Regions from separate parts of the Cellulosilyticum sp. genome, predicted to be linked through region 1. Evidence: predicted binding sites of a transcription regulator. Region 1 holds the regulator's gene; the other holds the start of a gene.
What was found. Region 1 encodes HrcA, which represses chaperone genes, less so after heat shock. Its sites were predicted from a motif close to TGTTAGCACTCNNNNNNNNNGAGTGCTAACA; they were not measured.
Positions count from the first base shown of each region.

Region 2: the regulator HrcA is predicted to act here: its motif matches at 3,338-3,368, upstream of groES (co-chaperone GroES).

Region 1 is NZ_CEVXFV010000012.1:78,955-85,311, reverse strand. Features, by position in the region: gene lepA (translation elongation factor 4) at 1-1,511, shown strand, start outside; gene hemW (radical SAM family heme chaperone HemW) at 1,556-2,692, shown strand; gene hrcA (heat-inducible transcriptional repressor HrcA) at 2,878-3,927, shown strand; gene grpE (nucleotide exchange factor GrpE) at 3,978-4,523, shown strand; gene dnaK (molecular chaperone DnaK) at 4,542-6,357, shown strand, end outside.
Region 2 is NZ_CEVXFV010000087.1:1,112-7,468, reverse strand. Features, by position in the region: gene AC1VAQ_RS20235 (cation-translocating P-type ATPase) at 1-1,296, shown strand, start outside; gene AC1VAQ_RS20230 (DUF6062 family protein) at 1,408-2,172, opposite strand; gene AC1VAQ_RS20225 (DNA-3-methyladenine glycosylase family protein) at 2,340-3,254, shown strand; gene groES (co-chaperone GroES) at 3,408-3,692, shown strand; gene groL (chaperonin GroEL) at 3,756-5,390, shown strand; gene AC1VAQ_RS20210 (undecaprenyl-diphosphate phosphatase) at 5,499-6,338, opposite strand.

The DNA.
Region 1 (6,357 bases):
GTGCAATTCTAGTAGTAGATGCTGCGCAAGGTATTGAAGCACAAACGCTTGCTAATGTATATTTAGCGTTAGAGCATGATCTTGAAATTATGCCAGTTATTAATAAAGTAGACCTTCCAAGTGCAGATCCAGACCGTGTAAAAGCAGAAATTGAAGATATCATCGGACTTGATGCGTCAGAAGCACCACTCATTTCAGCTAAAACAGGTCTTAATGTTGAAGATGTATTAGAACAAATTGTAAAAGTTGTGCCGCCACCAAAAGGTGATGCTAATGCGCCACTTCAAGCACTTGTTTTTGACTCTTTATATGATCCATATAAAGGTGTTATTATCTTCTGCCGTGTGAAAGAAGGTCAAGTAAAAAAAGGCATGAAAATCCGCATGATGGCAACAAATGCAGAATTTGATGTTGTAGAAGTAGGGACATTTGGTGCAGGCCAGTTTAGACCAAATGAGGCAGGGCTTATGCCTGGCGAAGTAGGTTATATTACTGCAAGTATTAAAAATGTACAAGATACACACGTAGGGGATACTGTAACAGATGCTAATAATCCAGCACAAGCACCACTTCCAGGGTACAAACAAGTTAACCCAATGGTATACTGTGGACTTTATCCAGCAGATGGGGCAAAATATGGAGACCTTCGTGATAGCTTAGAAAAACTCCAACTTAACGATGCAGCACTTGTATTTGAACCAGAAACATCTATTGCTTTAGGATTTGGTTTCCGTTGTGGATTCTTAGGACTTCTTCACATGGAAATTATTCAGGAGCGTTTAGAGCGCGAATACAATTTAGACCTTGTTACAACAGCACCAAACGTTATTTACAAAGTGCATAAAACAGATGGTGAAGTACTTGAACTTTCAAACCCAGCAAATCTGCCAGATCCATCAAATATTGACTTTATGGAAGAACCAATGGTATCAGCTAAAATCATCGTACCATCTGAATACGTAGGAGCAGTTATGGATTTATGCCAAGAACGTCGTGGTATTTACTTTGGTATGGAGTATTTAGAAGCAACTCGTGCGGTCCTTTCGTATGACTTACCACTTAATGAAATCATTTATGACTTCTTTGATGCCCTTAAATCACGTACACGTGGTTATGCATCATTTGACTATGAATTATCTAGCTACCAAGAATCAAAACTTGTTAAGTTAGATATCTTAGTTAACCGTGAAGTAGTGGATGCTCTTTCACTTATTGTGCATGAAAGTAATGTGGTAAGCAAAGGTCGTAAAATCACAGAAAAACTTAAAAAAGAGATTCCGAAACATCTCTTCGAAATTCCAATTCAAGCAGCAGTTGGAAATAAAGTTATTGCAAGAGAAACAATTAGCGCCATGCGTAAAGACGTACTTGCAAAATGTTATGGTGGGGATATCTCACGTAAACGTAAACTTCTTGAAAAACAAAAAGAAGGTAAGAAACGTATGCGTCAAGTAGGTAACGTAGAAGTACCACAAGAAGCCTTCATGAGCGTACTTAAATTAGATGAATAAAAAATTTAAAGTGTTAAAAATTAAAATTAAAAGAGGAACTTAAAATGGAAATCGGGCTTTATATTCATATCCCATTTTGTACATCAAAATGTTTTTATTGTGATTTCTTATCTTTTCCTAAAGAAGAGATGCAGGAAGCTTATATAAATGCTTTAGTTAAAGAAGTCGAAAACTATGGGAAAATGTTAGATGCTGCGGTAGCTATTAAGTCTATCTTTATAGGTGGTGGTACCCCAACGGTACTACCGCCTTTTTTATTAGACAAACTAGCAGCAACTATTACAAAAAACTTTAAATTAATACCAAATGCAGAGTGGACCATCGAGGCGAATCCAGGAACACTGACTAAAGAAAAAGTAGAAGTCATTGCAAAATATCCGATAAATCGTATTAGCATGGGACTTCAGACGACGCATGATTATCTTCTAAGGAAGATTGGCAGAAAACATACCTTTAAAGATTGGGAAGAAAGCTTACATCTTGTCAAGACTTATACAAATTGTGCAGTCAATGCAGATTTAATGTTTGCATTACCAGGTCAAACTTTAGAGGAATTTAAGCAAACACTTGAAACAGTCACAAAATATGATTTGGAGCATCTGTCTGTTTATGCCCTCATTATTGAAGAAGGGACTTGCTTTGGGAAGCGTTATGAAGAAGGTAAATTAGAAGAAGTGTCAGAGGAATTGGACCGTGAGATGTATCATTTAGCCCAGAGCTATTTAAAGCAATGCGGTTATCATCAATATGAAATTTCTAACTGGGCAAAACCTCATAAAGAATGCCAGCATAATATTGTATATTGGCAACGCATACCTTATTTAGGATTAGGGCTTGGGGCAAGAAGTCTTTGGAACAATATCCGTTATGCTAATGAAGAAAATCTTAAGGCGTATATTGAAGCAGCAGGAGATGTCCACAAAATTCGTCATGAAGAAGAAAAACTGACAGAAGAAATGTGTATGGAAGAATATATGTTTCTAGGTTTAAGACTCCTTGAAGGCATTTCAGAAGATGACTTTGAAAAACAGTTTGGACAATCTGTCTGGGATGTTTATGAAGAGCAATTAAATAAATGGATAAAATACAAGGTTCTTGTAAAAGATAAAGGTAGGATAAAATTGACGCCTTATGGCCTAGATGTATGCAATGAAGTGTTTAGTTCATTTCTTATGACATAACAAAGTCCGAATTAACAGGGATTTGCTAAGGCAAAATCTTGCTAATTCGGACTTTGTAAATATATGTAATAATTTTTAAAAATAATTGCAGAAGGTTATTGACAATTATATTAAGAAGTGATATCTTTAGATTGTAGTTAGCACTCGGCTTTAGTGAGTGCTAACAAAAAGAAGGAAGTGATGATATGGATATGAATGAACGTAAGCTAAGAATACTAGAAGCCATCATTCGTGATTATATCCAAACAGGTGAGCCTGTTGGTTCAAGAACCATTTCTAAAAAGTATGACTTGGGCGTAAGCTCAGCGACAATTCGTAATGAAATGGCAGATCTTGAAGAGCTTGGTTTCATTGTGCAACCCCACACTTCCGCTGGAAGAATACCTTCAGATAAAGGTTATCGCCTTTATGTAGATGGCATGATGCAACGTACAAATATTAGTCCAGATGTGGCAAAAATCATTGGGAATATGATTCAACAGAAAATTACACGCATTGATGATTTAGTTGAAGAAACTGCAAAGCTTATCGCAATGCTTACCAATTGTGCCACTATTGCATCGACACCGCCTATTAGTCAAGTGCGTATTAAGCACTTACAGCTTGTTCCGGTGGATGAACAAAGTGTGGTCTGTGTTATAGTTACAGACACTAATAGTGTGAAAAATCACATGATTAGCACACCGAAAGCTTTAGATGCTAATATTTGTATGGCACTTACAAATATTCTTAACGAGAGTCTAAAGGGCAATGCACTGAGTCAAATTAGTTTAGACAAGATTCGTTTATCAATTGAAGAAAAAATGAAAGAATATGGTGGTATTGCAAGCAGCGTTTTAGATGCTATTGCCAATACTTTAAAAGAAAGAGATTTACCGAATATCTTCATACGCGGTGCCAATAACATTCTTGATTTTCAGGAATTTAATGATAAAGAGAAGGCGAGAGAACTGTTTAAACTTTTAGAAGAAAAACCATATCTTGCAAAAATCTTAGATCATAATCCACCAAATCAGATTACAATTCGTATTGGTGAAGAAAATACTTTGACACCGATGAAAGATTGCAGTGTCGTAACAACAAGTTACAGCATTGGTGAATATACCATTGGTAACATTGGTATTATAGGACCAACACGTATGAATTATAGTGAGGTAGTCTCAGTGTTAGAATATGTTTCTCATCATATTACAAATATGCTAAGAGGACTTAATGATGGTGATACAAAGGCATAACAACAAGGTGTAACTAAAACATAAACGTTCTTAGTAGGAAGGGTGAAACAATGGAAGAAAATAAAGATTTAGAACAACCATTACAGCAAGAAGAAGTAGCAGCAGAGCAAACAGTAGAAGCTGAATCTTCAGAGGTAGAAGCTAAAGAAGAAAGCACAGCAGAAGAAACAAAAGCTGAAGATAAAGCTGCCGAATATTTAGATCGTCTTCAACGTTTAATGGCAGAGTTCGATAACTATAGAAAACGTAGCGAAAAAGAAAAGTCAGATGCTTATGATTTCGCTGTAAGTAACACTGTAGCAGAGTTATTACCAATTATTGATAACTTTGAACGTGCTCTTAAGATTGATAGTACAGATAAAGCATTATATGCAGGTGTACAAATGATTTATAAACAACTTATGAGTGCACTTGAAAATTTAAAAGTAACACCTATTGAAGCACTTGATAAAGAATTCGATCCAAAGCTTCATAATGCAATTATGCACATAGATGATGAAGCATATGGGGAGAATATCATTGTTGAAGAACTTCAAAAAGGATATTTATATAAAGAAAAAGTAATTAGACATAGTATGGTTAAAGTAGCCAATTAATGATAGGAGGAATTAATCATGGGTAAAATAATAGGAATTGACTTAGGAACAACAAACTCTTGTGTATCAGTAATGGAAGGTGGAAAACCAGTTGTTATCGTAAATGCAGATGGTAATAGAACAACTCCTTCAGTTGTAGGTTTCAGTAAAACAGGTGAAAGACTTGTAGGGGACGTAGCAAAACGTCAAGCTGTTACAAATCACGAAAGAACAGTTATTTCAATTAAACGTCATATGGGTACAGATTACAAAGTAAACATTGATGACAAAGCATTCTCACCACAAGAAATTTCAGCAATTATTCTTCAAAAATTAAAAGCAGATGCTGAAGCTCATCTTGGTGAAAGTGTAACAGAAGCTGTTATTACAGTTCCGGCTTACTTCACAGATAGCCAAAGACAAGCAACAAAAGATGCTGGTCGCATTGCTGGTCTTGATGTAAAACGTATCATCAACGAACCAACAGCAGCAGCACTTGCTTACGGTCTTGATAACGAGCACGAACAAAAAATCATGGTTTATGACCTTGGTGGTGGTACATTTGATGTATCTGTAATCGACATCGGTGATGGTGTTATCGAAGTACTTGCTACAAGTGGTGATAATCACCTTGGTGGAGATGACTTCGACCAAAAAATCATTGATTTCTTAGTAGAAGAATTCAAAAAACAAGAAGGCATTGACCTTTCAACAGATAAAGTTGCTATGCAACGTTTAAAAGAAGCTGCTGAAACAGCTAAAAAAGAACTTTCACAAAAAACAAGTGCAAACGTTTTAATTCCATTCATCTGCAGTGGTGGTCAAAGCTTAGACGTAACAATTACAAGAGCTAAATTTGATGAATTAACAGCTGACCTTGTAGAACGTACAATGGGACCAGTTAGAACAGCTTTAAATGATGCAGGTCTTAATGCTTCAGAACTTGACAAAGTATTATTAGTTGGTGGTTCAACACGTATTCCTGCTGTTCAAGATGCTGTTAAACGTATCACAGGTAAAGAACCATTCAAAGGAATTAACCCAGATGAATGTGTAGCTGTAGGTGCTGCAATTCAAGGTGGTAAACTTTCAGGTGAAGCTGGTTCAGGCGATATTCTTCTTCTTGACGTAACACCTCTTACACTTGGTATTGAAACAATGGGTGGTGTAGCAACACCAGTTATTCCTAAAAATACAACAATCCCAACTAAAAAATCACAAGTGTTCTCAACAGCAGCAGATAACCAACCAGCAGTTGATATTCATGTTGTTCAAGGTGAAAGACCAATGGCTAATGACAACAAAACACTTGGTAACTTCAAATTAGATGGTATTATGCCAGCTCCACGTGGTGTACCTCAAATCGAAGTAACATTCGATATCGATGCAAATGGTATCGTAAAAGTATCTGCTAAAGACCTTGGAACAGGTAAAGAACAACACATCACAATTACAGCTAGTACAAACCTTAGTGATGAAGAAATCGAAAAAGCTGTAAAAGAAGCAGAACAATTTGCTGAAGCAGATAAAAAACGTAAAGAAGCAATCGACACAAAAAATGAAGCAGATTCAATGGTATTCCAAACAGAAAAAATGATGAAAGATATGGAAGACAAACTTGAAGCTGATGATAAAGCTAAAGTAGAAGCTGCACTTACAAAATTAAAAGATCTTAATGACAAAGCAGTAGTTGGTCAAATGACTGATGAACAAGTTGCTGAACTTAAAGCTGCTAAAGAAGAACTTACACAAGTATTCTACAGTATCTCAGAAAAAGTATACAGCCAAGCACAAGCTGCACAAGGTGCTGGGGCAGGCCCAGATATGAATGCAGGTAATGCACATGCTCAAGATG
Region 2 (6,357 bases), on a different contig from region 1:
GAAACAAGCAAGGGAAAACGTGAGATTAATAAAGAAGATAGGCTGCAGATTGCTAAGGCTAATGAACAATTTTCCAATAATGGGCTTAGAGTATTAGGATTTGCATATAAGGAAATACCAGAAGAGCGGGAAATTACATTAGATGATGAGTGTGACTATACATTTTTAGGACTTGTGGCAATGATAGATCCACCTAGAGAAGAATCTAAGGAGGCCGTAGATAATTGTATTAAGGCTGGAATTAGAACAGTTATGATTACAGGTGATCATAAGGTAACGGCATCTAGTATTGCTAGAGAGATTGGCATTTTACAAGAAGGCCAGATTGCCGTTGAGGGAATCGAGTTAGATAAAATGAGTGACGCACAATTAGATGAGAAGATAGAAGATATTTCGGTGTATGCAAGAGTATCTCCTGCTCATAAAATTAGGATTGTAGAAGCTTGGCAACGAAGAGGAAATATAGTAGCCATGACTGGAGATGGTGTAAATGATGCACCAGCCCTTAAGAAAGCGAATATTGGTATAGCTATGGGGATTACAGGGACAGAGGTATCTAAGGATGCAGCATCTATGATTTTAATGGATGATAACTTTGCAACTATTGTAAAGGCCGTTGTAAATGGAAGAAATATATATAGTAATATTAAGAATGCCATTGGCTTTTTATTATCTGGTAATACGGCTGGAATACTATGTGTATTAGCAACTTCATTATTAGGATTACCAATTCCTTTTGCTGCAGTACAGTTGTTATTTATTAATTTAGTAACAGATAGTTTACCTGCTATTGCTATAGGAATGGAACAATCTAGAGATGACTTACTGAAACAAAAACCTAGACATCCAAAGGAGAAACTATTAAATAAGATGTTTATGAAGACAGTAGGGATACAAGGGGTATTATTAGCTGTGTTTACAATGATGTCATATTATATTGGATTAACTACTGGAGATAGTAGCGTAGCAATGACAATGGCTTTTGGAACATTGTGTTTGGCAAGATTACTTCATGGGTTTAATTGCAGAGGTGAAGGATCTATATATAAATTAGGACTTTTATCAAATAAAGCGAGTGTAATAGCATTTGTGATAGGTGTGTTATTACTTAATTTAGTGTTATTTATGCCAGGGCTTAGTGAATTTTGTGCGGTAAGTCCTTTAAATGAAAGGCAAATTATAAGTTTATATGGTTTTGCAATTTTCCCTACAGTATGTATTCAAATTTATAAGATGTTTAAGGAATTAGGTGAATTTAGAAGAAGCCATAAATATGAAGTATCAGAAAAACAATAATTTAATATTCTAAAAGGAGCCATCGCTTCACTGTGAACTAATCGCCTATAGGTTAGATTTTTAGGTTTAACTTATGGGGGCGTTCAATGTGGTGATGGCTCTTTTTATAAATTATTTTTCTTTAAAAGGTGGGTCCTGAACATAGCCACCTACTAATTTTTGAATACCGCGAGGAATGGCATCTTTAGAAGTCTTCCAATCAGCATCTTTATTACGATAGTCATATTTATCAATAAACCAAGAAAGGTCTTCTTCTAAGCGTTTAAGGTTATCCTGAGTTAGTTTAAAGAGTGAAGCATAAAACTCTGGTTTATCTTTTTCAGAGATTTTTGTGTGAGAAAGGCGCATGAGATCTCCGAAGTGAGTGACACAGAAACCTTTACTTTCGTTAAAGAGTTTCTTGAACTCAGGTTGATTGGCATAGAGATGGAAGAAAGTATCCATGTAACGTACAAAATTTTTATCTATGTAATCACAGATATAACATGACTTGTTTTTGGCATCTACCCAATCACTTATTGGATTGCTATCTGCATCTTGAATTGTTTTGGTTTTCTTGAGTTTATCAAAGAAGCTTGCTTTAGATGGTGAGAAAGCTTCAATTTGTTTAGCAAGTTCTTTTTGAAGTGCAATATAATGCGTATGTAGAATGAGTGCTGTACCAAGACGATTACCGTAATCATACATTTTTTTATAATGTTCATTACAGAAACCCATTTCATCAGTAGTGGCGCGAATATCATCTTCCATATAAGCAGCACCTAATATAAAGGAAATAGCATCTTGTTCAAGCTTACGTTTAATAAAGCAAAAAGGACATTCATCTTGTGCATTAAATGCATCTGTTAGAGGAATAGTATAAATTGTATCTTTCATGATAGACTCCCTTTCAGTACTAGTATAATACTAGCATAACATAAAGGTGGCAGAATAATCATTAATATTCGTGAATAAAATAGCAAAAACATACTTAGGTAAAAAATGGTTATTTATTTACAAATTGGAAATAATATCTAAGGAATAATAGTAAAGGATGTGACAACATGAAAAACGTGGTGATGCTAGACCATTTGGATCATTTCAATGTGAGACAAATTTTAGAAAGCGGACAAGTGTTTCGCTTTGAGAAAATTACGGATCAAAGTTATATACTTATTGCCAAACAAAGGCTTATTAAGTTGGCGCAGCACGAAGATTCTAGTAGTGTAATGGTGTATAACACGAATATTAGTGAACTAGATGAAGTATGGAGTCACTATCTAGATATTGAAACCAATTATGCTGAAATTGCCAATATATTGTCTGCTAAAGATGAACACATGGCGAAGGCTGTTCAGTTTGGCGAAGGTATCAGGATATTAAGGCAAGACCCTTGGGAAATGTTAATATCCTTTATTATTTCACAAAATAAGGCAATTCCTCATATTAAAGAGTGCATTAAAAATATAGCTATGCGATATGGTCAACCTATTACAGAAGAAGGTGAAAATGGACCTTACTATACTTTTCCTACCCCAGAGGAGTTGCGGGATGCTACTGAGGAAGAACTGAGGGCTTGCAAGGTAGGCTTTAGGGCGCCTTATATTATAGATGCCTGTCATAAAGTATTGAATGAGGAAATAGTATTAAATGAGTTGTATTTTTTACCCGCAGCAGAAGCTAAAGCAAGATTAATGAGTATAAAGGGGGTTGGACCTAAAATAGCAGATTGTATTCTTTTATTTGCTTATTCAAAAATGGAGCTTTTCCCAACAGATGTTTGGATAAAAAGAGTAGTCGAGGGACTATATTTTGAAGGTAGAGAAATGAAGCTAAATGAGATTCAAGAGTTTGCAAAGTCATACTTTGGAGAGTTAGCAGGCTATGCGCAACAGTATTTATTCTTTTATGGTAGAGAAAATGCACTTTTCACTGAAAAGATAAAAACAAAAGAAAATAAGCAAAAAGGAAAGAAATAAAGTAAAAAACAGAGATAATGAGTTTAAATACAGTAAAATAAAATTTGCATTAAAAGAAATAATGCCATAATATTATAAATATCAATTAGCACTCTACTTGAGTGAGTGCTAATAACAAGACAAAAACATAAGAATTTAGGGAGGTCTTTCTTTATGAACTTAAAACCATTAGGCGATAGAGTTGTTATTCAACATCTTGAGGCAGAAGAAAAAACAAAATCAGGTATTATCTTAACAGGTGCTGCGAAAGAAAAACCACAAGAGGCAGTAGTTGTAGCAGTAGGACCTGGTGGCATGGTAGATGGTCAAAAAGTAGAAATGCAAGTTAAAGTTGGAGATAAAGTAATTTACTCTAAATATGCAGGTACAGAAGTAACATTAGAAAAAGAAGAATATGTTATCGTGAAACAAAGCGATATCTTAGCAATCGTAGAATAGTAGAGTAATTGTAATTATAAGATAATAATGAGTTAAGGTACTCATAATGGGAGGTCAATAGACATGGCAAAACAAATTCGTTTTGGATTAGAAGCAAGACAATCACTTCAAGCAGGTGTTGATCAATTAGCAAACGCAGTAAAAGTTACATTAGGGCCAAAAGGTCGTAACGTTGTTTTAGATAAATCATTTGGTACACCACTTATTACAAATGATGGTGTTTCAATTGCAAAAGAAATTGAACTTGAAGATCCATTTGAAAATATCGGTGCACAATTAGTTAAAGAAGTTGCTACTAAAACAAATGATGTAGCTGGTGATGGTACAACTACAGCTACAGTTTTAGCACAAGCAATGATTACAGAAGGTCTTAAAAATATTGCAGCTGGTGCTAACCCAATTATCGTTCGTCGTGGTATGAAAGCTGCTACAGAAGCTGCTGTAGAATCAATCAAAGGTATGAGCCAAACAGTAAATAGCAAAAACCATATTGCTAGAGTTGCTGCTATCTCAGCTGGTGATGATGAAGTAGGTAACTTAATCGCTGATGCTATGGAAAGAGTATCAAATGATGGTGTTATTACAGTAGAAGAATCAAAAACAATGACTACAGAATTAGATGTAGTAGAAGGTATGCAATTTGACCGTGGATACTTATCAGCATACATGGTAACAGATACAGAAAAAATGGAAGCTGTATTTGACAATCCATACATCTTAATTACAGATAAAAAAATCACAAACATTCAAGATATCTTACCAGTACTTGAACAAATCGTTCAAACAGGTTCTAAACTTCTCATTATTGCAGAAGATGTTGAAGGCGAAGCACTTGCAACACTTGTTGTAAACAAACTCCGTGGAACATTTAACTGTGTAGCTGTTAAAGCACCAGGTTTCGGTGATAGAAGAAAAGATATGCTTCAAGATATTGCAATCCTTACAGGTGGTACAGTAATTTCTGAAGAAGTTGGTCTTGACCTTAAAGAAGCTACAATCGATATGCTTGGTCGTGCAGCAAGCATCAAAGTTACAAAAGAAAATACAGTAATCGTTGATGGTGCTGGAGATAAAGCAGCTATTAAAGAAAGAGTTGCACTTATCCGTAACCAAATCGAACAATCAACATCTGATTTCGATAAAGAAAAAATGCAAGAAAGAGTTGCTAAACTTGCTGGTGGTGTAGCAGTTATCAAAGTGGGTGCTGCAACAGAAACAGAAATGAAAGAAAAGAAACTTCGTATCGAAGATGCTCTTGCAGCTACACGTGCGGCTGTAGAAGAAGGTATCATCGGTGGTGGTGGAAGCACATATATCCACGTTAAAAAAGATGTTGCTAAATTATTAGATACAACAACAGGCGATGAAAAAACAGGTGTTAAAATCATCCTTGCGGCTCTTGAAGCACCACTTCGTCAAATCGTATTAAATGCAGGACTTGAACCAGCAGTTGTTATCAACAAAGTTGAAGAACTTGCAAATGGTGTTGGTTTCAATGCACTTACAGAAGAGTACATGAACATGATTGAAGGCGGTATTGTTGATCCAACTAAAGTAACAAGAAGCGCACTTCAAAATGCAACATCAGTAGCATCTACATTCTTAACAACAGAATGTATCGTAGCTGATATTAAGAAAGATGAACCAGCTATGCCAGCAGGCGGCATGGGTGGCATGGGCGGAATGGGAATGATGTAATTCCTGCCTAATAGCAAAGTTTATGGCGTAAATAATATATAAGCTAATATGAAAAAGAGTAACTAGCTAAAAAAAACATTAGGTAGTTACTCTTTTTTTATTTACTATTTAGAATAAACCAAGTATACCACAGCCTAGCACGACGAATGCAAAGATAATACGGTATACTGCAAATACTTTCATTGGTTTTCTTTGTAAGTAGTTTAAGAAACGATCAATAACTACTAGTGCTACAAGGAAAGAAACAACGAAACCTACGCCAAGGCCAATCCATTCTACACTTGTTAAAGCGTTTTGTGCTTTTAAGATGTTAAGAAGTGCTTGACCAAACATAACAGGAATTGCAAGGAAGAATGAGTATTCTGCTGCGGCTACTGTTGAAAGGCCAGCTACCCAACCACCGATGATTGTAGAAGCTGAACGAGACATACCAGGTACGATAGAGAGTACTTGGAAGAGTCCTACGATAATAGCGATTTTAGGTGTAATTAAAGTATTTGATAAAGATGTTGTTTGGTTACCACGCAGTTTGCTTTCTGCATACATCATCCAGAGACCGCCAATGAAGAGCGCACAAGCTACTACAAGCGGATTAAAGAGCTTGGCTTCAATAAGGTCATCAAAAGGAATACCGATAGCAGCAGCAGGGACACATGAGATTGCAATCATACCCCAGAAATAGAGTCCACTTTTTTCAGTAGGAACATGTTTGCTAGGGAAAAGATGAACAACTGTATCGATGATTTTCTTACGATATAGCACGAGTACAGCTAAGATGGCACCAAGTTGAATAACCATTGTAAACATATTTGCAAAGGCTGTATTTTCAGAGAAACGTAAGAGGTTACCAAAGATGATTAAATGACCTGTAGAGGATACGGGTAAGAACTCTGTAAGCCCCTCTACAATACCAAGAATTGCGGCTTTTAACATAAATAATAGATCCAATGAAAGCCCTCCTTTAATT